One region of the Streptomyces sp. NPDC034099 genome, then DNA from elsewhere that is predicted to be linked to it. Evidence: riboswitches for the same ligand, from Rfam matches in the RefSeq annotation. Region 1 holds a riboswitch; each other region holds the start of a gene.
The links. Region 1 has a riboswitch for cyclic di-AMP ahead of ACZ56V_RS37555 (M23 family metallopeptidase). Riboswitches for the same ligand answer to the same signal wherever they lie in the genome.
Positions count from the first base shown of each region.

Region 2: it holds a riboswitch for cyclic di-AMP, as region 1 does, so the genes downstream of both, ACZ56V_RS18070 (C40 family peptidase) here and ACZ56V_RS37555 (M23 family metallopeptidase) in region 1, are expected to answer to the same signal.
Region 3: it holds a riboswitch for cyclic di-AMP, as region 1 does, so the genes downstream of both, ACZ56V_RS31330 (M23 family metallopeptidase) here and ACZ56V_RS37555 (M23 family metallopeptidase) in region 1, are expected to answer to the same signal.
Region 4: it holds a riboswitch for cyclic di-AMP, as region 1 does, so the genes downstream of both, ACZ56V_RS03885 (transglycosylase SLT domain-containing protein) here and ACZ56V_RS37555 (M23 family metallopeptidase) in region 1, are expected to answer to the same signal.

Region 1 is NZ_JBVISR010000023.1:41,264-47,006, reverse strand. It holds gene trmB (tRNA (guanosine(46)-N7)-methyltransferase TrmB) at 1-546, shown strand, start outside; gene ACZ56V_RS37565 (PrsW family intramembrane metalloprotease) at 557-1,963, shown strand; gene ACZ56V_RS37560 (aldo/keto reductase) at 1,983-2,927, opposite strand; gene ACZ56V_RS37555 (M23 family metallopeptidase) at 3,066-4,109, opposite strand; cyclic di-AMP (ydaO/yuaA leader) riboswitch at 4,120-4,277, opposite strand; gene ACZ56V_RS37550 (PP2C family protein-serine/threonine phosphatase) at 4,502-5,737, opposite strand.
Region 2 is NZ_JBVISR010000005.1:487,360-493,102, forward strand. It holds gene ACZ56V_RS18060 (ATP-dependent Clp protease proteolytic subunit) at 1-481, shown strand, start outside; gene ACZ56V_RS18065 (hypothetical protein) at 489-797, shown strand; cyclic di-AMP (ydaO/yuaA leader) riboswitch at 1,208-1,350, shown strand; gene ACZ56V_RS18070 (C40 family peptidase) at 1,354-1,827, shown strand; gene ACZ56V_RS18075 (ATP-binding protein) at 1,798-2,310, opposite strand; gene ACZ56V_RS18080 (helix-turn-helix domain-containing protein) at 2,527-3,387, shown strand; gene ACZ56V_RS18085 (DUF397 domain-containing protein) at 3,409-3,639, shown strand; gene ACZ56V_RS18090 (8-amino-7-oxononanoate synthase) at 3,682-4,809, opposite strand; gene bioB (biotin synthase BioB) at 4,960-5,743, shown strand, end outside.
Region 3 is NZ_JBVISR010000013.1:112,210-117,952, forward strand. It holds gene ACZ56V_RS31315 (DNA topoisomerase (ATP-hydrolyzing) subunit A) at 1-591, opposite strand, end outside; gene ACZ56V_RS31320 (M16 family metallopeptidase) at 927-2,294, shown strand; gene ACZ56V_RS31325 (M16 family metallopeptidase) at 2,291-3,679, shown strand; cyclic di-AMP (ydaO/yuaA leader) riboswitch at 3,871-4,035, shown strand; gene ACZ56V_RS31330 (M23 family metallopeptidase) at 4,048-4,812, shown strand; gene ACZ56V_RS31335 (GntR family transcriptional regulator) at 4,943-5,638, shown strand.
Region 4 is NZ_JBVISR010000001.1:822,447-828,189, forward strand. It holds gene ACZ56V_RS03870 (ABC transporter ATP-binding protein) at 1-713, opposite strand, end outside; gene ACZ56V_RS03875 (LolA family protein) at 766-2,004, opposite strand; gene ACZ56V_RS03880 (polyprenyl synthetase family protein) at 2,375-3,385, opposite strand; cyclic di-AMP (ydaO/yuaA leader) riboswitch at 4,153-4,309, shown strand; gene ACZ56V_RS03885 (transglycosylase SLT domain-containing protein) at 4,311-4,802, shown strand; gene ACZ56V_RS03890 (HAD family hydrolase) at 4,826-5,635, opposite strand.

The DNA.
Region 1 (5,743 bases):
GTCCTGGAGATCGGCTTCGGCATGGGCGAGGCCACCGCCCGGATGGCCGCCGACGACCCGGGCACCAACATCCTCGCCGTCGACGTCCACACCCCCGGCCAGGGAAACCTGCTCGGTCTCGCGGAGCGGAAGGGGCTGTCCAACATCCGGGTGGGCAACGGCGACGCGATCATCCTGCTGCGCGAGATGCTCGCCCCCGACTCCCTCGCCGGGCTGCGCGTCTACTTCCCCGACCCGTGGCCCAAGAAGCGGCACCACAAGCGGCGGCTGATCCAGCCGGAGTTCCTGTCCCTGGCCGCCGCCCGGCTCGCCCCCGGGGCCGTCGTGCACTGCGCCACCGACTGGGAGCCGTACGCCGAGCAGATGCTCGAGGTGCTCACCGCGCACCCCGGCTTCGAGAACACCGTGCCCGGCGGTGGATTCGCGCCACGTCCCGAACACCGGCCGCTGACCCGTTTCGAGGGCCAGGGACTGGACAAGGGACATGTGGTGAACGACCTGCTCTTCCGTCGCGTACAGCACAAGGAGCTGCCCCCCACCGGTTAGGGTCCATGCCGTGGCCACCTGTCCCCCGCACCCGACCCGTGCGCACCGGCATACGCACTGGTGGCAGCGCACCTGGGTCCGTTACGGCGCGCTGATCACCCTGCTCGCGCTCTCCGGGCTGGTGATCCTGGCCCTGGTGCGCGAACAGACCGGCACGCAGGGCTTCCTGGTGGGACTGGGCCTGGCGGTACTGCCCGTGCCGCTGCTCATAGCCGCGTTCCGCTGGCTGGACCGGGTGGACCCCGGCCCCTGGCGGAACCTGCTCTTCTGCTTCGCCTGGGGGGCCTGCGCGGCGGCGCTGATAGCGATCGTCGCCAACAGCTTCGCGACCCGCTGGATAGCGACCGCGACCGCCGACCCGGCCGGCGCGGACACCCTGGGCGCCACCGTGATAGCGCCGGTCGTCGAGGAGTCCGCCAAGGCGGCCGCCGTCCTCCTGGTCTTCCTCTTCCGCAGACGGGACTTCACCGGCATCGTCGACGGCGTCGTCGTCGCCGGGGTCACCGCCACCGGCTTCGCCTTCACCGAGAACATCCTGTACCTGGGCACCGCCTTCGGCACCGACCAGCTCACCGGCGACAGCGGCATCGCCTCCGTCACCGCGGCGACCTTCTTCGTGCGGGTCGTGCTGTCGCCGTTCGCGCACCCCCTGTTCACCGTCCTCACCGGCATCGGCTTCGGCATCGCCGCGCTCTCGGCGGGCCGGCACCGCCTGCGCCGGTCCCTGCTCCCCCTGGCCGGGCTGCTGCTGGCGATGGGCATGCACGCCCTGTGGAACGGCTCGGCCGCCTTCGGGGAGTACGGCTTCTTCGCCGTGTACGCGGCGTTCATGGTGCCGTCCTTCGGCCTGCTGACCTGGCTGGTGATCTGGACCAGGCAGCGCGAACTGCGCACCGTACGGGCGGAACTGCCCGCGTACGTCGTCGCCGGATGGCTCACGCCCGCGGAGCCGTACGCGCTCGGCTCGATGCGGGCCCGCCGGATCGCCCGGCAGTACGCCCGCCGGCACGCCGGGAAGGAAGGAGCGCGGGCGGTGGCGCGGTACGAGGCCTGCGCGACCTCGGTGGCGTTCCTCAGGCAGCGCGGGCGCCGGGGCAGGGCGGGCGCCGACTTCACCGTGCGGGAGCGGGCGCTGCTGGAGGCCCTGTGGCACCTGCGGGACGTGGCCCGCCCGGCGCTGGACTACGCGGCCCGGGCCACGGCCCCGCCGCCGCCCGTGCCGCGACCGGTGCCGCCGTGGGTGTACCCGTACGGCGGGGGGCACCCCGGGTACGCCCCCCGGACCGCGCCCGCTCCGTACGCCCCGCACATCCCGTACCCGCCCCACACCCCCTACGGACCGCAGGCGCCTCTCGTCCCGTACGGGCCGCACCCCCCGTACGCCCCGTACGCGCCACCCGGCCCGCACCGGCCGTAGGTCCGCGCCGTCCGTCCGCTCAGGCGGACGCCCGCGTCAGCCGCCCGACCTCGTCCTCCGTCAGGCTCAGCTCGGCCACGCCCAGCAGGGCCGGCAGCTGCTCCACCGTGCGCGCGGACGCGATCGGCGCCGCCACCGTCGGCTGGGCGGCCAGCCAGGCGAGCGCCACCGTGGCGACGGGAGCGTCGTGGGCCTCGGCGATCTCGTCCAGGGCGGCCAGCACCCGGCGCCCCCGTTCGGTCTCCAGGTGCTTGGCCGCACCGCCCGCCCGCGGGCTGTCCACGGCGGTGCCCGGCCGGTACTTGCCGGTGAGGAAGCCGGCCGCGAGGGCGTAGTACGGCACGGCGGCGAGACCGGCCTGCTCGGCGAGGTCGCGCAGCTCGCCCTCGTAGGTGTCGCGGGAGACCAGGTTGTAGTGCGGCTGGAGGGCGACGTACCGGGCGAGGCCCTCGCGGTCGGAGAACTCCAGGGACGCCGCGAGCCGCTCGGCGGAGATGTTGGAGGCGGCGATGTGCCGCACCTTGCCGGCCTTCACCAGCTCGTCGAGCGCGCCGATGATCTCCTCGACCGGCACCTCGGGCTTGTCGAAGTGGGTGTAGTAGAGGTCGATGTGGTCGGTGCCCAGGCGGCGCAGCGAGGCGTCGGCCGCGGCCTTGATGTTCGCGGCGGACAGCCCCGGGTACTCGGGGTGCTGGCTGACCTTGGTGGCGAGGACGACGTCGTCACGGTTGCCGCGGGCCGCGAACCACTGGCCGAGGACGGTCTCGGACTCGCCGCCGCTGTTGCCGTCGACCCAGGCGGAGTAGGAGTCGGCGGTGTCGACGAAATTGCCTCCGGCCGCCGTGTAGGCGTCCAGGACGGCGAAGGACCGGTCCCGGTCGGCGGTCCAGCCGAAGACGTTGCCGCCCAGGGCGAGGGGGAAGACCTTGAGGTCGGAGGAACCGAGTGTGCGCAGAGAAGTCATGTAAGGCGTCAACGACCGCACCGCGGCAGGCCATTCCGGCATACACGCAAAAATCCCGCAAACCGGCAGTCCTGACGTCGGGGGGTTGCCGTCAGGACCGCCGGAGGATCAGCGGGATGGATCAGGGGGCGGAGCGGATCAGGGCGTGAGCCCCTTGCTCTGGAGCCAGGCCATCGGGTCGATGCCCGAGCCGCCGGCGGTGTGGACCTCCAGGTGGAGGTGGGCGCCGGTGACGTTGCCGGTGGCGCCGACGCGGCCGATGACGTCACCGGTGGTGACCTTCTGGCCGACGCTGACGTTGATGGACGACTGGTGCGCGTACCAGAGTTCGGTGCCGTCGTCGAGGGTGAGCACGGTCTTGTAGCCGTACGAGCCGTCCCAGCCGGCCGACGTGATCGTGCCGCTGTGCACCGCCTTGAGCAGCGTGCCCGTGGGGGCGGCGAAGTCGAGGCCGGTGTGGTGGCCGGAGGCCCACAGCGAGCCGGCCTGGTTGAACGTGGAGGAGATCGTGTACGAGGAGGTCGGCAGCGTGTACTGCTTGGCCAGCTTCGCGAGCCGCTCGGCCTCGGCCTTCTTCGCGGCCTCCTCCTCCGCCTTCTTCTTGGCGGCGGCGGCCTTCTCCTGGGCTTCCTTCTCCGCCTTGGCGGCGGCTTCCGCGGCCTTCTTCTCGGCGGCGGCCCGTGCCTCGGCGGCGGCCTTCGTCTCGACCTGCGCCTGCTGCTGCTCGGCCTGCGCCATGATCCGGGCCCGCAGCGACTCACCGGCGTCGGCGGCGCCGGCGCCCTCCGCGCTGTCGGCGGCGACGGCCTGGGTGACGCCGCTGAGCGGGGTGACGGAACCCTCGGGCTCCGACGCCTCGTCGTCTCCGGGCAGGAGCGAGCCGACGTTCGGCAGGTCCGGCATGGCGATGGACACCGGCGGCTTGCCGGTCTGCGCGCTGGCCATACCGCCCGCGCCGACGGCGGCTATGACCCCGACGCCGAGGACGGTGGAGCTGCGGGCGAGCCCGCCGCGCTGCTTGGCGACGCGGTGCCGGCCGCGTACGGGGCGGATGGATTCCGCGGTGGGATTCCACTCCTCCCAGGGACCCTCTTCGGCGCGGGGGGCGTCGTAGCCGAAGGTGTCGGTGTCGTGCCCGGCGGGCACGAACGGGGCCTCGGGGGCAGGCCGGTTGGACGCCACGTGGGCGTACTCCTTTCCTTCCTTCCGCCTACCGGGTTAGCTGACGGGTTCGGAGCAGGAAGGTCTCCTACGGGTGTGCGCCGACCGTGCGGACACGGCGACATACGCCCGATTCACCCCAATGTGGTGGTTCCCCGGTTCCCTTGCGGGATTCGGCGCGTGCGCACGGAGCCGCCTTCTGTGACGGCTGGGACGACCGCGCTGCGTTATCGAACGTTAATAGACGCGGGGCTCTGTTTCCAAGCCGTTCCTCTTGATCGTTAACGGAAACGGCCGGGACGTACGCCTCACGATCGGTGAAAACCGGGCGAGTTGACCCCGTCTCAGTATTCCCTTTCACGCCACGTTGTTCTGACGGTGCATCAGTTGTTATGCGGAGGGGGTTCGCACTGTCACGGCTCGTGACAATGATCATGATCACCGCGCCGGGGCCTCCGTACGGCGAGCAGCGCCATGTCGTCCGCCATGCCGCCCCCGGAGTGCCTGCGCACCTCCTCGGCGAGGGTGTCGAGCAGGGTCGCCGGATGCCGGAAGACCCGGCCGGCCAGCCGGGCCTGCGGATCGTAGAACTCGCCCTGCGCGTCCCGGGCTTCGGTCAGTCCGTCGGTGTAGAGCAGCAGCGTGGCCCCGCCGGGAAAGGCCACCTCCTCCGCCCGGTCGGGCCACACGCCCAGCTCTCCCATGCCGAGCGGCAGCGCCGGCTCGCGGGCGGGCAGCGGGCCGAGGGTGCCGTCGGCGTAGAGCAGCAGGGGCGGCGGATGACCGCGGTTGACGATGCGGACCGTCCCCCCGCCGTGCGGGACTTCGGCGAGTACGGCGGTGGTGAAGCCCTCGAAGGCGTCCAGTCCGTCGCGCCGGGTGCCCTCGCGCGCCAGCGCCCGCTCCAGCCGCTGCGCCACCGCCTCCAGGGTCGCCTCCTGCTCGGCGGCCTCCCGGAAGGCACCGATCACGACGGCGACGGCGGCCACCGCGCCCATGCCCTTGCCGCGCACGTCCCCGACGATGAGCCGGACACCGCGGGCGCTGTCCTGCACCGCGTACAGGTCGCCGCCGATGAAGGCGTCCGCCTGCGCGGCCTCGTAGCAGACGGCGACCTCGAAGCCCGCGATCCGCTCGGCGGGCTGGGGCAGCACGGCGCGCTGGGCGGCCTCGGCGATCTCGCGGACGGAGACGAGGCGCTCGCTGCTGCGCCGGACCATGCCGTTCACGAGGACGGCGAGCGCGGCGACCGTCGCGATGGTGATCAGCTCGGTGAGGGAGTCGACGTAGTGGATGACGCCCTTGCCGAGTTGCAGCCCGATGACCGCGGCGACCACGGCGACGCCGGTGAGCGCCGTGCCGCGCCGTGAGTAGAGGGGGGCGGCGATCAGGGGCGCGGCCGTGTAGAGGGGACCGGCGGTGAAGTACCTCGGGGTGAAGATGTCGTACAGGATGGCGACGACGATCAGCAGCACGGGGAGCGCGTGCACGAAGGTGCGCCCGTACCCGGTCCGCCGGCGCGGCGGTGGGGCCGGGGCCGTGAGGGGCCGCGGCTCGTCGCCGAGGCCCGGGTCGGGCACGGGATCGCCGGGGAGCCGGCCGCCGGCTCTGGCGTACGCTCCCTCGTCGTCCACGTCACCTGGCCGCACCACTCG
Region 2 (5,743 bases), on a different contig from region 1:
GCAGTTCATGTACCTGGAGCACCAGGCACCGGACCGGGACATCGAGCTCTACGTCAACTCGCCCGGCGGCTCCTTCACCGCCATGACGGCGATCTACGACACGATGCGCTACGTCGCCTGCGACGTGGCGACGACCTGCCTCGGGCAGGCCGGTCCGTCCGCCGCGGTGCTGCTGGCGGCGGGCACCCCCGGCAAGCGCGCCGTCCTGCCGGGCGCCCGGGTGGTGATCCGCCAGCCGGCGCTCACCGAACCGGTGGAGGGGCAGGCGAGCGACCTGGCCGTCCACGCCGACGAATTGGTCCGCATCCGCACCCGCATGGAGGAGATCCTCGTACGGCACACGGGCCGCAGCCCCGAGCAGGTGTCCGAAGACATCGAGCGGGAAACGGTCCTCGACGCCCGACAGGCGGTGGCGTACGGCCTGGTGGACCGGATCGTGCCCGCCCGCGGGACCCGCCCCGCCTCGCCCGGCGGGAGGTGATCCGCCCGTGCTGCCACCCGAGTTGCCCCCGCTGCCGGCCCTGACCCGCGCCGAGGCCGAGGTCATCGACCGCTATCTGGACGTCGTCGACCTGCTCGGGCGCATCAACCCCGGGCGGGACGGCGACACCTACGGCGGACTGCGGGCCGCCCAGGCGCTGGTCGGCAAGGCGGCGGCGCTGCGTGACGCGCTGGCGCTGATGCACCGGCGCGGCGAGACGGAGGTGCACGCCGCCACCCTGGCCCGGGCGCTGCGGGTGCTGGACGGGGAGCGCCGGACGGCACGGGTCGGCCTTCCGCCGCGCTCCGGGGGTTGAGGAGGCCCGCGTCGACTGCGACTCGGCGCGGGGTCGACTCGGCGCCGGGTCGAAACGGACCAAACGGCGTACCCCCTTTCGGCGTAGGGACACCTCCGATTCCCGACCGGCCGAAGTTGCGGCGCCCCCGCGCCCGGCCGGTGCAACGCGCCCCTCCGCCGCTGGTCCCGGGCCCGTCGCCGGGCACGGCAGCACGTCGAACACGGGGTGGCGACCCGAACGGGTGAGTGGGATGTAACAACACAAAGGGCACGTTCCGTTGGGATTTTCCCTTCGGACGGGACGAGAATCCGTGACTGACGACAAGCCCCCGCCGCAGCGGCGGGGCGGTCCGGGCGGACGCCGAGTCCTGCCGCCGTCCGGACGACCGGTCGCGAGGGAAGTGGATCGGCAGGAGTGGAGGACCCGAGCACGACGGGTCGCCGGCACGGCAGCCTCCGTGAGAGGTGCCGGACCGAGCGGTCCTTGGGGTGAAGCCGCACTCGTGCGGCCGGGCAACTTCGCCAGCCCGAATCCGACAGGTCATCCTTCACAGGCGGCTGACGAAGGGTTGCGCATGTCCGCGCTCAATCGTGTCCCGTCGCTGATGGCTCGTGCCGGTACGGCCTCGGCCCTCACTCTCGCCGCCGTGGGCGGCTCCGTCGTGGTCCCCGGTGTCGCCTCCGAAGCGGCCGCGGCGAGCCACGCGGCGAAGGCCCTCAACATCGCCGCTTCCAAGAAGGGTTCCCCGTACCGCTGGGGCGCCATCGGCCCCCACCGGTTCGACTGCTCCGGCCTGACGCTGTACTCGTTCAAGAAGGCCGGCAAGAAGCTGCCACGCACCGCGGCGCAGCAGTACAACAAGACCCGCCACATCTCCGCCAGGAGTCGCAAGGTGGGTGACCTCGTGTTCTTCCACTCCGGCCGGAGCGTCTACCACGTGGGCATCTACGCCGGGAAGGGCAGACTCTGGCACGCTCCGAAGACCGGGGACGTGGTGCGGCTGCAGAAGATCTGGACCTCAAGCGTCTGGTACGGCCGGGTCAAGTAGCCCGCCCGCGGGAGTGACGGCGTTCTGCCCCGCCGTCACTCCCGCGGGTGCCGCCGGCCCGCTCGGGGGTGTCCAGGGCAGTTCGATGGAGACGGTCTTGCCGCCCTCGCGGGTGGGCCGGACCCGCAGCCTGCCGCCGCACTCGGCGGTCAGCCAGCGGATGATCACCATGCCCCGCCCGTTGTCCTGCTGGACGGCGGCGGGCAGCCGCTTGGGGAAGCGCGGGTGGCTGTCGGTGACACCGAGACGCAGCCGCTCGTCGCGGTCGAGGACGAGGTCCACCGTGAAGGTGGGCGACTGCCCGAACGTGTGCTGGACCGCGTTGGTCGCCAGTTCGGAGACGATGAGCCGCACGGTCTCGGACAAGTCCGCGTCGCCCGGCAGCCCCCATTCCGCCAGGGTGCCGACCGCATAGGTCCGCGCGGCGGCCACCGAGGCGGGATCGCTCGGCAGAGTGACGGATGCTTCCAGATGGTCTGCCATGGCGACGTCGTCCCTTTCTCACGGGACCGCAGGCCCGACACGGAGCGGATGGTTCGAGTACGGTCCCGGACTGGTGCTTCGTCGCCAGACTGCCATCACCGGACCCGCGAAGGGCGGCGATCCACCAAGATATGCATATATCTGTCGCTCGAAGCGGTGAACTCTGCGACGGCAGAGCGTATTTGGGCGGCTCATAAGGAGTAAGGGAGTTGTCCCATGCAGCACGGTCCCGTGGTGCGCCGCCGGAAGCTGGGCGCGGAACTGCGCGCCCTGCGCATGTCGGCGGGCATCACCAGCGGCGAGGCGGCCCGGCTCGCGGGCTGGCACCAGTCGAAGGTCAGCCGGATCGAGACGGGGACGAGCGGGGTGAAACCGGCCGACGTGCGGTTACTGCTGGACGTCTACGGCGTGGACGACGAACAGCTGCGGGGGCTGCTGGTGATGCTGGCGCGCTCCGAGGACGCGGGGGGACGCAACCACTGGTGGCACGCGTACCGCGGGGTGCTGCCACCGACCTACCGCGACTTCATCAGCCTGGAGTCGCAGGCCAGCGCGATGCGCACCTTGGAGACCACGGTGGTGCCCGGCCTGCTCCAGACGCCGGAGTACGCCCGGGCGGTGACGCGGGCCGCGGTGGACGGCATGCCGGCGGAACGGCTGGAAACGCTGGTGGAGGTCCGGCTGGCCCGCCAGGACGTGCTGCGCGGCGAGCCGCCCCTGGAGCTGAGCGCGGTCCTGGACGAGGCGGTGCTGCGCCGGGAGGTGGGCGGCCCCGGGGTGATGGCCCGTCAACTGGACAGACTGGTCGAGGCCGCCCGGCTCCCCCATGTTCACCTCCAGGTCCTGCCGTTTGCCGCCGGGGCGCACATCGGTGTGACCGGCCCTTTCGTAATCTTCTCTTTTTCGAGCACTTCTGATCTGGACGTGGTTGTTCTCGACCACTTGACGAGTAGCCTGCACCTCGAACGGAAAGAAGACCTAGAGGCCTATACCGAGGCCTTCAACGCCCTTCTGATCCATGCCCTTTCGCCCGAGGACTCGTTGGACTTCATCGCCGCGACCGCGGCAGGCGCGTAAGGAGGCACCATGCCAGGCTTCATGTCCGAACGCCCCCGGAACATCCCTGTCAGCACCGATATGACCGGTGTGCGGTGGCTGCGCAGCAGCTACAGCACCGGAGCGAACAACTGTGTGGAGACGACCCGTCCGTCGGCCGGCCGCTGGGCCGGGCTGCTCGCCGTGCGCGACTCCAAGAACCCGGCCGGACCCGCCCTGCTCTTCTCCCCCGGGAGCTGGACCGCGTTCACCGCCGGCGTCCACCGGGACTGACCCCGGCGTACTCCCGACGGCGCACGGCCGTGTCCCGCCGACTCATGGCCGCGTGTCGCCGATCACCCGTACAGCGCGTTCGATCTGTTCCCCGGAGAGGTCCCCGCGGGCGGTCAGCCTGAGCCGTGAGATGCCGTCGGGCACCGAAGGAGGGCGGAAGCAGCCCACGGCCAGGCCGGCCGCCCGGCAGTCGGCCGCCCACCGTACGGCACCCTCCGGGGAGGGCGCGCGCACCGAGACGACCGCGGCGTCCGGACGTACGGCGTCCAGATCCGCGGCGGTCAGGCGCGCGTGCAGTTCGGCGGCGACGGCGCGGGCCCGCGCGGCCCGCTCCGGCTCGCGGCCGAGCAGCCTGAGCGCCGCCAGGGCCGCCCCCGCCGCGGCGGGGGCGAGTCCGGTGTCGAAGATGAACGTACGGGCCGCGTTGACCAGGTGGTCGATCACCCGGGCGGGGCCCAGCACGGCGCCGCCCTGCGCACCGAGCGACTTGGACAGCGTGACGGTCACGACGACGTCGTCCCGGCCCGCGAGGCCCGCACCCTGCGGGGCGCCCCGGCCGCCGTCACCGAGGACGCCGAGGCCGTGGGCGTCGTCGACGACCAGTCCGGCCCCGTGCGCCCGGCACGCGTCGGCGAGTGCGGCCAGGGGCGCGGCGTCGCCGTCGACCGAGAAGACCGTGTCGGAGACGGCCACGGCGGGTCCGTCGTGCGTCGCCAGTGCCTTGCGCACGGCGTCCGGGTCGGCGTGCCCCACGACCTGGGTGGTGCCGCGGGCGAGCCGGCACCCGTCGATCAGTGAGGCGTGGTTGCCCGCGTCGGAGACGACGAGGCTGCCGTGCGGTGCCAGCGCGGTGACCGCGGCGAGGTTGGCCGCGTAGCCGGAGGAGAAGACGAGCGCGGCCTCGAACCCGCAGAACTCGGCCAGTTCGCGTTCGAGTTCGGTGTGCAGCGCGGTCGTCCCGGTCACCAGCCGCGAGCCGGTCGCGCCGCCGCCCCAGGTCCGCGCGGCCGCGGCCGCCCCCTCGACGACCTCCGGGTGCCGGGCCAGCCCCAGGTAGTCGTTGCTCGCCAGGTCCAGCAGCGGCGACACCGCCGGACGGGGGCGCAGCACCCGGACGAGTCCGGCCTCGCGGCGCGCCCGGTCCTGCTCGTCGATCCAGCCGAACGCCATGGGGCGGCCCTCCGGTGTTTTGTAGGCAATGAACAGACATTAGCGGTCCGGCCACCCCCGCGAGGTGTGGCAATACCCACACGTCGATCTGTCAGTGTTGTGCGAAGTCTCCTTGGCCGCGAACGGCCCCTTAGGACAGGATCGGCTCTCATGGATCTGCTGAACACGCTGGTGGACAAGGGGCTTCGGCGCGAGCCGCCGACCCGCGAGGAGGCGCTCGCCGTCCTCGCCACTTCCGACGACGACGTGCTCGACGTGGTGGCCGCGGCCGGAAAGGTGCGCCGCCACTGGTTCGGCCGACGGGTGAAACTCAACTACCTCGTCAACCTCAAGTCGGGCCTGTGTCCCGAGGACTGCTCCTACTGCTCGCAGCGGCTGGGCTCCAAGGCGGAGATCCTCAAGTACACCTGGCTCAAGCCCGACCAGGCCTCCGCGGCCGCCGCGGCGGGCGTGTCCGGGGGCGCCAAGCGGGTGTGCCTGGTGGCCAGCGGACGCGGTCCGACCGACCGGGACGTGGACCGGGTCTCGGACACCATCAGGGCCATCAAGGAGCAGAACGAGTCGGTCGAGGTGTGCGCCTGCCTGGGGCTGCTCTCCGACGGCCAGGCGGAGCGGCTGCGGGAGGCCGGTGCGGACGCCTACAACCACAACCTCAACACCTCCGAGTCGACGTACGGCGACATCACGACCACGCACACGTACGCCGACCGGGTGGACACGGTGCACAAGGCGCACGCCGCCGGGCTGTCCGCCTGCTCGGGTCTCATCGCGGGCATGGGCGAGAGCGACGAGGACCTGGTCGACGTGGTCTTCTCACTGCGGGAGCTGGACCCGGACTCGGTGCCGGTCAACTTCCTGATTCCGATGGAGGGCACGCCGCTCGCCAAGGAGTGGCACCTCACCCCGCAGCGGTGCCTGCGCATCCTGGCGATGA
Region 3 (5,743 bases), on a different contig from region 1:
GTGCGGCGGCATGTTCGTGGCCATGCCGACCGCGATGCCCGAGGCGCCGTTGACCAGCAGGTTCGGGAAGGCGGCGGGCAGCGCCACCGGTTCCTGCTCCTGGCCGTCGTAGTTGGGGGCGAAGTCGACGGTGTCCTCGTCGATGGACTCCGTCATCAGGCCGGCGGCCTCGGCCATCCGGCACTCCGTGTACCGCATGGCGGCCGGCGGGTCGTCGTTGCCCAGCGAGCCGAAGTTGCCGTGGCCGTCCACCAGGGGCACGCGCATCGAGAACGGCTGGGCCATGCGCACCAGCGCGTCGTAGATCGACGCGTCGCCGTGCGGGTGCAGCTTGCCCATCACCTCGCCGACGACACGGGCGCACTTCACGTAGCCGCGCTCGGGCCGCAGGCCCATCTCGTTCATCTGGTAGACGATGCGGCGGTGCACCGGCTTGAGGCCGTCGCGGGCGTCCGGCAGTGCACGGGAGTAGATGACCGAGTACGCGTACTCGAGGAAGGAGCCCTGCATCTCGTCGACGACGTCGATGTCGAGGATCTTCTCCTCGTACGAGTCGTCGGGCGGCGGGGTCTTCGTACTACGGCGGGCCATCGCTGCCGGCTCCTTGCTGAAGCGTGAACGGTGATCTGACGCCGTCCATTGTGGACTGCGGCACTGACAGCGACCGACCAGGACCCGTCACGGGCTGCCGGCCCGGCGCTGCCCGCAGGGTACGCCCTCGTCCCGGGGCGCCGTCCGCGCAGCCGTCTCCGGCGGCCCGCCAACCGCGTTCTCGCTCTCGGCGTACGAGGTCCGGGAACTCCACCGGCGGCCCGCACGCTTGCATACAGTGGCAGGATCGGCGGAATTCCGCAGTTCCGCCCACTGATTCCACCAGGTGGTTCACCCAGTGACTCCACCAGGATCTCGCGATCGAAGGGACGTACATGCCCATGGGTCACACGGCCACAGCCCAGGCAGGCTCCGGCGGCCTGACAGCGACCGAACACCGCCTGGCCAACGGCCTGCGCGTGGTGCTCTCCGAGGACCACCTGACCCCGGTCGCGGCGGTGTGCCTCTGGTACGACGTTGGCTCGCGCCACGAGGTCAAGGGGCGCACCGGCCTGGCTCACCTTTTCGAGCACCTCATGTTCCAGGGCTCCGCCCAGGTCAAGGGCAACGGTCACTTCGAGCTGGTGCAGGGCGCCGGCGGTTCTCTCAACGGCACCACCAGCTTCGAGCGGACCAACTACTTCGAGACCATGCCCGCCCACCAGCTGGAGCTCGCCCTCTGGCTGGAGGCCGACCGCATGGGCTCCCTGCTGGCCGCCCTGGACGAGGAGTCGATGGAGAACCAGCGGGACGTCGTCAAGAACGAACGGCGCCAGCGCTACGACAACGTCCCCTACGGCACGGCCTTCGAGAAGCTGACCGCCCTCGCCTACCCGGAGGGGCACCCCTACCACCACACGCCGATCGGTTCGATGGCGGACCTGGACGCGGCGACCCTGGAGGACGCGCGCGCGTTCTTCCGCACCTACTACGCGCCGAACAACGCGGTGCTGTCGGTCGTCGGCGACATCGACCCGGAGCAGACGCTCGCCTGGATCGAGAAGTACTTCGGCTCCATCGCCTCGCACGACGGCAAGCAGCCTCCGCGGGACGGTGCGCTGCCCGACGTCATGGGCGGGCAAGTGCGCGAGATCGTCGAGGAGGAGGTTCCGGCCCGCGCCCTGATGGCGGCCTACCGCCTGCCGGAGGACGGCACGCGCGCGTGCGACGCGGCCGACCTGGCCCTGACCGTCCTGGGCGGCGGCGAGTCGTCCCGCCTGTACAACCGGCTCGTACGCCGCGACCGCACCGCCGTCGCCGCCGGGTTCGGCCTGCTGCGGCTCGCCGGGGCACCCTCCCTGGGTTGGCTGGACGTGAAGACGTCCGGCGACGTGGAGGTCCCGGTCATCGAGACGGCCATCGACGAGGAGCTGGCCCGGTTCGCCGAGGAGGGCCCCACGGCCGAGGAGATGGAGCGCGCCCAGGCCCAGCTGGAACGCGAGTGGCTGGACCGCCTGGGCACGGTAGCGGGCCGCGCGGACGAACTGTGCCGGTACGCCGTCCTGTTCGGCGACCCGCAGCTGGCCCTCACCGCCGTGCAGCGGGTCCTCGAGGTGACCGCGCAGGAGGTCCAGGAGGTCGCCAAGGCCCGCCTGCGCCCCGACAACCGCGCGGTGCTCGTCTACGAGCCCACCACTCCCGCCGACGAGACCGACGCCGACACGACCGACGCCACCGACGAGAACGAGGAGGCGGCCAAGTGACCGAGCTCGCCACCATGGAATTCCACGCCCAGCCGCAGGCCGGCGAGCCCAAGCCGTGGGCGTTCCCCGCCCCCGAGCGCGGCAGCCTCGACAACGGCCTCACCGTGCTGCGCTGCCACCGCCCCGGCCAGCAGGTCGTCGCCGTCGAGGTGCTCCTCGACGCCCCCCTGGACGCCGAGCCCGCCGGACTCGACGGCGTCGCCACGATCATGGCGCGGGCCTTCTCCGAGGGCACCGACAAGCACTCGGCCGAGGAGTTCGCCGCCGAGCTGGAGCGCTGCGGCGCCACCCTGGACGCGCACGCCGACCACCCCGGCGTCCGGCTGAGCCTGGAGGTGCCCGCCTCGCGCCTGGCCAAGGCCCTCGGCCTGGTCGCCGACGCCCTCAGGGCACCCGCCTTCGCGGACAGCGAGGTCGAACGGCTGGTGCGCAACCGGCTCGACGAGATCCCGCACGAGCTGGCCAACCCCTCCCGGCGCGCCGCCAAGGAACTCTCCAAGGAGCTGTTCCCGGCCGACTCGCGCATGTCGCGCCCGCGCCAGGGCACCGAGGAGACGGTCGCGGCCATCGACTCGGCGGCCGTACGCGCCTTCTACGAGCGGCATGTCCGCCCCGCGACCGCCACCGCGGTGGTCGTCGGCGACCTCACCGGCGTCGACCTGGACGCGCTGCTCGGCGACACCCTGGGCGCGTGGACCGGCTCGACCGCCGAGCCGCGCCCCGTCCCCCCGGTGACCGCCGACGACCGGGGCCGCGTCGTCATCGTGGACCGTCCCGGCGCCGTCCAGACGCAGCTGCTGATCGGCCGCACCGGCGCCGACCGGCACGACCGCGTGTGGCCCGCGCAGGTGCTCGGCACCTACTGCCTCGGCGGCACCCTCACCTCGCGTCTGGACCGCGTCCTGCGTGAGGAGAAGGGCTACACCTACGGCGTACGGGCGTTCGGCCAGGTCCTGCGGTCCGCGCCGGACGGCACGGGCGCCGCGATGCTCGCCATCAGCGGGTCCGTCGACACCCCCAACACCGGTCCCGCCCTGGAGGACCTGTGGACGGTGCTGCGCAAGCTCGCCGCGGAGGGGCTCACCGACGCCGAGCGTGACGTGGCCGTGCAGAACCTGGTGGGCGTGGCGCCGCTGAAGTACGAGACGGCGGCGGCCGTGGCGAGCACGCTGGCCGACCAGGTCGAGCAGCACCTGCCGGACGACTTCCAGGCCACGCTCTACCGTCAACTGGCCGCCACGGGCACCGTGGAGGCCACCGCGGCGGTCGTGAACGCCTTCCCGGTGGACCGCCTCGTGACGGTCCTCGTCGGCGACGCGGCGCAGATCAAGGAGCCCGTCGAGGCCCTCGGCATCGGCGAAGTCACCGTGGTGGCGGCCGAGTAGCGGCACGCGCGTGTGGTGGCCCTGGTGACCGGAGTGTCACCAGGGCCACCGTTTGTCCGTATTGGGGGAGTGGTTGCCTGTCTGCCCTGTGGCGTGCGCTACAAAAAGCCTGTTGCGTTTGAGAATTGAACGCAGCCGCGCTTAGCGTCTTCCGGGCTGTTCGTCAGGCAGTGCGCCGCGCCCGCGGCACCGGACAGCCATCGCCGAGTCCCCGTACGGCGCGAGCCAGGGGAGCCGGGGACCCAACGCAGTCCCTGGGGTGAATCGGACGCCCGCGCGCAGAGCGAGGGGGTCCGTAGGAGACCTTCCACCTCCGAACCCGTCAGCTAACCCGGTAGGCGAGAGGGAAGGAAAGGACGAGCCTCTACATGGCGTTCACGCGCGCCACCGGGAAGCACCGCCGTACCGGCCGGGTGCACCGCACCACCGCCCGCGCGGCGGGAGTCGCGGCCCTCGCCACCACCGGCGTCGTCGGCACCCTCGCCGCCCCGGCGCTCGCCGCCGAGCCCGCGGTGGAGCAGAGCGGCCTCACCCCGGTCGTCACCATCGGCGACTCAGTGGCCGACGAGATAGACGCCCAGGCCGTCGCCCAGCGGCAGGCGGCCGCGGACGCCGCCGCCCGCGAGGCGGCCCGGGAAGCGGCCCGCGAGCGCGCGGCCGAGGCGGCCAAGGAGGCGCGCGAGGCCAAGGAGCGCGCCGCGCGGGAGGCGGAGCGCAAGCGCCTCAACACCTTCGTCGCGCCGATCACCGCCTCGTACGTCTCCACCGCCTACCAGGCCGGCAGTTCCCTGTGGTCCTCCGGCAGCCACACCGGCATCGACTTCCACGCCTCCAGCGGCACGACCGTGCACGCGGTGGGCGTCGGTACCGTCGTCGAGGCCGGCTGGGGCGGGGCGTACGGCAACCAGGTCGTGATCAAGATGCACGACGGCACGTACACGCAGTACGGGCACCTGTCGTCCATCGGCGTCTCGGTCGGCCAGTCGGTCGAGCCCGGCCAGCAGATCGGTCTCTCCGGCGCCACCGGCAACGTCACCGGACCCCACCTGCACTTCGAGGCCCGTACGAGCCCCGAGTACGGCTCGGACATGGACCCCGTCGCCTACCTCCGCTCCCACGGCGTGAACGTCTGACAGAGACGACGTCCGAAAGCCCCGGCTTCCCGAGCCGGGGCTTTTCGCATTTAATATCGCTTGATTGGCCTGGGGTCGTGCAACACACGTCAATCACCGGCGTTTCGCGGGGGTCAAGGGGAGGTCGCTCATGCGTATTCCGGCGCATTCCGTGTGCACGGCGATCCGGGACGACATCGTCACCGGCGTACACGGCCGCGGGAGCCGGCTCACCGAGGAACTCCTCGCCCGCCGCTACGGCGTCTCCCGCGTCCCCGTCCGCGAGGCCCTGCGCACGCTGGAGGCCGAGGGCTTCGTGGTGACCCGGCGGCACGCGGGCGCGTGCGTGGCGGAACCGACCGAGCGGGAGGCCGCCGACCTGCTGGAGACGCGCACGCTCCTGGAGCCGCTCGGAGCCGCCCGGGCCGCCCGGCGGCGCACCGAGGCCCACCTCAGGGTGTTGCGCGGCCTGGTCAGGCTGGGGCAGGAGCGGGCCAGGCAGGGCACCGGCGAGGAGCTGCGCTCACTGGGCGGCTGGTTCCACGAGACCCTCGCCCGCGCGGCCGACAGCCCCTCCCTGACGGCGCTGCTGACCCAGCTCCGCCACAAGATCGCCTGGATGTACGTCGTGGAGGCACCGGTCGGCCCGGTGGAGTACTGGGCGGAGCACGGCGCGATCACCGATGCGGTGGCCCGGGGTGACGGCGAACGCGCGCGGGCGCTCATGACCCTGCACATCGAGCGGTCGGCGTCCGCGCACCGGCTGCGCTTCGCCTCCGGCGGCGGGCGGACGGAGCGTGTGAGGAATGCGCAACATCCCGTAAACACGGCGGGCCCGCGCCGGTAACGCGGGTGCCGTATACAAAGGGCGGGGAATTCCGCCCGGTGTTTTCTGCTGCCGTAAACAGGGCGAACGGACGGGCGAACCGAAAGGGCAGAGAAACAGAAGAGA
Region 4 (5,743 bases), on a different contig from region 1:
ACCGCGCCCTGGGTGATCAGCCGCCCCTGCGCCATCACGGCGGCGTGGGTGCACACCTGCTCGATCTCGTCCAGCAGGTGGGAGGAGAGGAAGACGGTGGTGCCGTCGGAGGCCAGTTCGCGCACGAGGGTGCGGATCTCACGCATGCCCTGGGGGTCGAGTCCGTTGGTCGGCTCGTCCAGGACGAGCAGGCGGCGCGGCTGGAGCAGCGCCGCGGCGAGACCCAGCCGCTGCTTCATGCCGAGCGAGTACGCCTTCGCCTTCTTGCCGCCGGCGGCCGCGAGGCCCACCCGGTCCAGCGCCGCCGCGACGCGCTCGCGCCGGGTGCGGGGGTCGGCGGTCGGGTCGGCGGCGTCGTAGCGCAGCAGGTTGTCGCGCCCGGAGAGGAAGCCGTACAGGGCCGGGCCCTCGATGAGGGCGCCGACCCGGGGCAGTACGGCGCGGGACGCGCGCGGCATGGGCCGGCCGAGGACCCGGGCGCTGCCCGAGGTGGGTTCGATCAGCCCCATCAGCATGCGGATGGTGGTGGTCTTGCCGGAGCCGTTGGGCCCGAGGAAGCCGAAGACGCTGCCCGCCGGGACGGTCAGGTCCAGACCGTCGACGGCGAGCTGTCCGCCGCGGTAGCGCTTGGTGAGCGCGCGGGTGGCGATGACGGCGTCATCCGCGCTCTCCTGGTCCGGGCGCTCCGGTTCCGCGGCGGACGGTTCGGCCATCGGCTCCCTCTTTCGTCCTCTTCGCCGTACGGGTGGGGATGCTGCGCAGGTCCTACTGGGCGGCGTCGGCCGCCTTCACCAGCGCGTCCTTGGTGACCGCACCGGCGTAGACCTTGCCGTCGTCCGTGATCAGGGCGTTGACCAGGCGGGTCTTGAAGACCGTACCCGAGCCGAAGTCGCCCTTGACCTGGTCGCCGAAGGAGCCGAGGAAGCCGCCGAGGTCGCCGCCCGCGGACGGCGTGGGCAGGCCGCCCCCGGCACCGGTGTCGAAGGTGGCGATCGAGTTCCAGCCCTCGCCGACGACCTTGAGGCCGTCCATCCCCTTGGCGAGGTCGCCCTCGGCCTCGCGCCCGTGCTCGGGGGCCTCGGCCCGCTTGCCGGCCTCGTCGCCCTCGGTGACCTTCGCGCCCTCGGGCGGCGTGAAGTCGAACGTCGACGCGTCCGGCTTCGCGAAGCTGACCTTGGTGAAGCCCACGTCCACGACGGCGGCGCCTCCGCTCGCCGGGGTCAGGGTGAACTTCAGCGGGGTGCCGGTCTCGGCGTCCACGGCCACGGTGATCGCGCCGACCGTGGAACCGTCCTGCTTGGGCTCGACGACCAGGCGGTAGGCGTCCCGGCCCGCCACCTGCGCGGTGCCGCCGACGGTCACGGACGTGGTGTCGTCGATCGACTTGAGCGCCTTGTCGGCGAAGTCCTTCGGGGTGGCCGGCACGTCCTTGCCCGGCGCGTCCTTGCCCGGCCGCTCGGCGCTGTCGGCGGCGGTGGAGTGGTAGACCTCGTTGGACCCGCTGTCGTAGCCCCAGACGTCCTTGCCGTTGTGGATCAGGCTGTACTCGGCGGCGTTCTCCAGCAGGGAGAGCTTCTGCCGGTCGGGGCCGTCGGCCGCGACGCGCAGCGTGTGGCTGCCGGACACCAGCTCGGTGAGCTTGGCCGACGGGTCGGCCGCGGAGCCCTCGCCGTCCCCACCGGAGCCCGGACTGCCGGACATTCCGGACATCAGGCCGCTCTCCAGCCCGCCAAGGTCCGGCAGACCCAGGTCGGTGTTGATGCGCACGGTGCCGGACAGCTGCTGGACGTCCGACTTGGCGATCTTCTCTATGAGCTGCTCCGCCGTGACCTTCGGCAGGTCGGGGTCGCCGGAGTCGGCGAGCGCGGGGACGAGCCCGATCGTCGCGGCCGCCACTCCCATCACCGCGACCGGGACGACGTACCGTGCGGCCTTGCGCCGTCCGGCCCGCAGCTCCTCGCCCTCCCCGGCGGTCGTGTTGTCGTCGGAATCGATCGGTGCCATGTGTGCCCTACCTCCGTCGTCGGCGGCGGCTGTCTCGCGACCTCGCACTCGTTCACCCGTGAGCCGCCATTCTCACCCGAATCGGTGAGGATTGGTGTTTTCCGTGGTGTCCATCTGACCAAATCACCGGAGCACAAGCGTCAGACCGCGGGCTCAACTCCGCCTACTCCTGCGGGATGACACGGAGGGGTGACGGCTCCCCCGGCCCGTAGGGGCGGCTGTACGCCACCCGGCAGCGAGCGGTCCCGCGCGTGACGCACGTCACGGCCAGGACGCGGCGGGTGACGCACGACAGGAGACACACGCCAGGCGGCAGGAGACACGCGCCAGGCGGCAGGCGAGGGACGGCGCGCAACGGACCGCGGAGTGGTCAGCCGGCCCGGTGGACCACCGCGTCGCACAGCTCGATCAGCGCGGCCTTCGCGTCGCACTCCCGCAGCGGGGCCAGCGCGGCCCGGGCGTCCTTGGCGTACCGGACGGTGTCCTTGCGGGCCTGCTCCAGCGCGGGGTGGGCGCGCAGCAGGCGCAGCGCCTCGGCGTGCCGCGCGTCGTCGCTCAGGTCGGAGTCGAGCAGCTCGCACAGCGCGATGTCCTCGGCGAGCCCCAGCCGGGCCGCCCGCTCGCGCAGCCGCAGCACGGGCAGGGTGGGGATGCCCTCGCGCAGGTCGGTGCCGGGCGTCTTGCCGGACTCGTCGGAGTCGGAGGCGATGTCCAGGACGTCGTCCGCGAGCTGGAAGGCGACGCCGAGCCGCTCGCCGTACTGGGTCAGCACGTCCACCACCGTCTCGTCGGCACCGGACATCATCGCGCCGAACCGGCAGGAGACGGCCACCAGCGAGCCCGTCTTGCCGCCCAGTACGTCCAGGTAGTGGTCGACCGGGTCGCGGCCGTCCTGCGGACCGGCCGTCTCCAGGATCTGACCGGTGACCAGTCGCTCGAACGCGAGGGCCTGGACGCGGACCGCCTCGGGGCCGAGGTCGGCGAGGATCTGCGAGGCGCGGGCGAACAGGAAGTCGCCGGTGAGGACCGCGACCGAGTTGCCCCAGCGGGTGTTCGCGCTGGGCACCCCGCGCCGCACGGCGGCCTCGTCCATCACGTCGTCGTGGTACAGCGTGGCGAGGTGGGTCAGCTCCACCACCACGGCCGAGGGCACGATCCCGGGGGCATAGGGGTCGCCGAACTGGGCCGAGAGCATCACCAGCAGCGGACGGAACCGTTTCCCGCCGGCCCGCACCAGGTGCTGGGCGGCCTCCGTGATGAACGGCACCTCGCTTTTGGTTGCCTCAAGCAACCCTTCCTCGACAGCAACCAATCCGGCCTGGACATCGGCTTCCAGAGCCTGGTCCCGCACGCTCAGCCCGAACGGCCCGACGACGGTCACGAGGGGTCTCCTGTCTGCTGGTGTCTACTGGCGATTACCTGGTTTGTCGATAGGTCGCTGCCACCACTCAAGTCAGCGTATCCGGTCACGTTTCGATCACCGCTAGCGCCCACCGTTACAGGCCGGTCGGTATCGGATCATGAACGGTATGTTTTTGATCAGGTGATATGAGCAGATTTTGATTGATGTCGCCAGAGGAGATGAGCCGGACCCGGCGGGCGAACGGGCCGGAAGCCGCCACCGAAGATCCCACCACTCCTCCCAACGGCCCGCACTTCGAGAACGTCACCCAATCGACACACGCGCCCGCACCGGTCCACACCCGCCCACCCACGCCGGTCCACCCACACCCGTCCGCACCGGTCCGCGCACGCCCGTCCGACGGGCGCGGCAGACACCTCCCCGGCCACCCACCCCCTCCCGCTTCCCTCCTCCCGCCGCTCGACACCCGAAGCCCTCCCCACCGGCGGCCGGTTGGCGCACGGTTGAGTTGAATGCCCGTTTTGCCGCGCTTGTTGAGGCCAGTGAGTTGGCTCACTCCGGACCGGCCGCAGGCAACCCCGCCCGAACCTGTGCCCTCCCTTTGCCCCGCAAGCCAGTTGGGACTTGGCAACAGCAAAGGATCAAGACCCTCAAACACCTCAGACCAAGGTCAACAGGCACTTGGGGTGATTCCTGCACTTGTTCCGGACATGTGCTCTCGCATACGTTCCCGGCCTGTCGGGCGGACGCCGAATCCTGCCACCGCCCGTCGCACAGTCATCCACCCAACAAACTCGCCGGCAGGAGCGGGGGACCCAGGTAAGTCGCCGCACCGGTCACCACCGGAGCGGCTCGGGGTGAAGCCGTACCCGTCGAGGGCGCGGCCGGGCACCTCCCCGCCCGAACCCGACAGCTCACCTCGTAGGCGTAAGGAGAGGGACACATGTCTGCCAACGGTCAGAACCGTCACGCCCGCACCGGCCGCCTCGCCCGCAAGCTCGCGGTGGCCGGCACCGGTGCCGCGGTGCTCGCGCTGCCGCTCATCGGCGCCGCCACCGCATCCGCGGCCACCCCGGCCGCCGCCACGACCGCCACCACGGCGGCCACGACGTACCCGGACAACCTCGACGGCTGGATCCGCGAGTCACTCGACATCATGGCCCAGCACGGCATCCCCGGGACCTACGAGGGCATTCACCGCAACATCATGCGGGAGTCCTCCGGCAACCCGCTCGCCATCAACAACTGGGACATCAACGCCGTCAACGGCACCCCGTCCAAGGGGCTGCTCCAGGTGATCGACCCGACCTTCCAGGCGTACCACGTGCCCGGCACCTCCTGGGACCCGTACGACCCGGTCGCCAACATCACCGCCGCCTGCAACTACGCGGCCGACCGCTACGGCTCGATGGACAACGTCTTCAGCGCGTACTGAGCCGTACGCCGCCTGAGCCTCGCCTAAGAGGTACCGAAGATCCGCTCGAGGACGACGGCCACGCCGTCGTCCTCGTTCGTCGTGGTGACCTCGTCCGCCACCGCCTTGAGTTCGGGATGGGCACCGGCCATGGCGACGCCGTGGGCCGCCCAGTGGAACATCGGGATGTCGTTGGGCATGTCCCCGAAGGCGATCGTCCGCCGCCGGTCGAGGCCCAGGTGCTCGGCGGCCAGCGCCAGGCCGGTCGCCTTGGTGATGCCGCAGGGCTGCAGCTCCACGGTGCCGGGCCCGGACATGGTGACCGTCGCGAGGGAACCGACCACCGCGCGCGCCGTCGTCGCCAGTTCGTCGTCGGTCAGCTCGGGGTGGCGCAGCAGCACCTTGCTGATCGGCGTGGACCACAGCTGCTCGCGCCGCTCGACGCGCACCGCGGGCAGCGTCGGGTGGGGCATCAGGTAGCCCGGTTCGATGAGCGTCAGCCCGTCGACGCCGTCCTGGTCGACGGCGGCGTGCACCTGACCCACCTCGGCCTCGATCTTGCCGAGCGCGGTCTCGGCCAGCTCCCGGTCCAGGGTGACCGACCACAGCATCCGGTGCGCCCCGGCGTCGTACACCTGCGCGCCCTGCCCGCACACCGCGAGTCCCGCGCGGCCGAGCCGGTCGAGCAGGGGGCGCACCCGGGGGGCCGGCCGCCCCGTCACGACCAGGTGCCGCGCACCCGCCCCGGCGACCCGCGCCAGCGCGGCCAGCGACCGGTCGGAGACGGTGTCGTCGCCGCGGAGCAGCGTGCCGTCCAGGTCGGTGGCGACGAGTGAATATGCGGTGCGGTCCATGATCAGAGAATACGGACACCGCACTCCTCCGACTCACTCGTGACCGCTTCCGAACGAGGGCGTAGCGAGTGCGTTCGAAGCGGAACGAGGATGCACGGGGACGCCCGA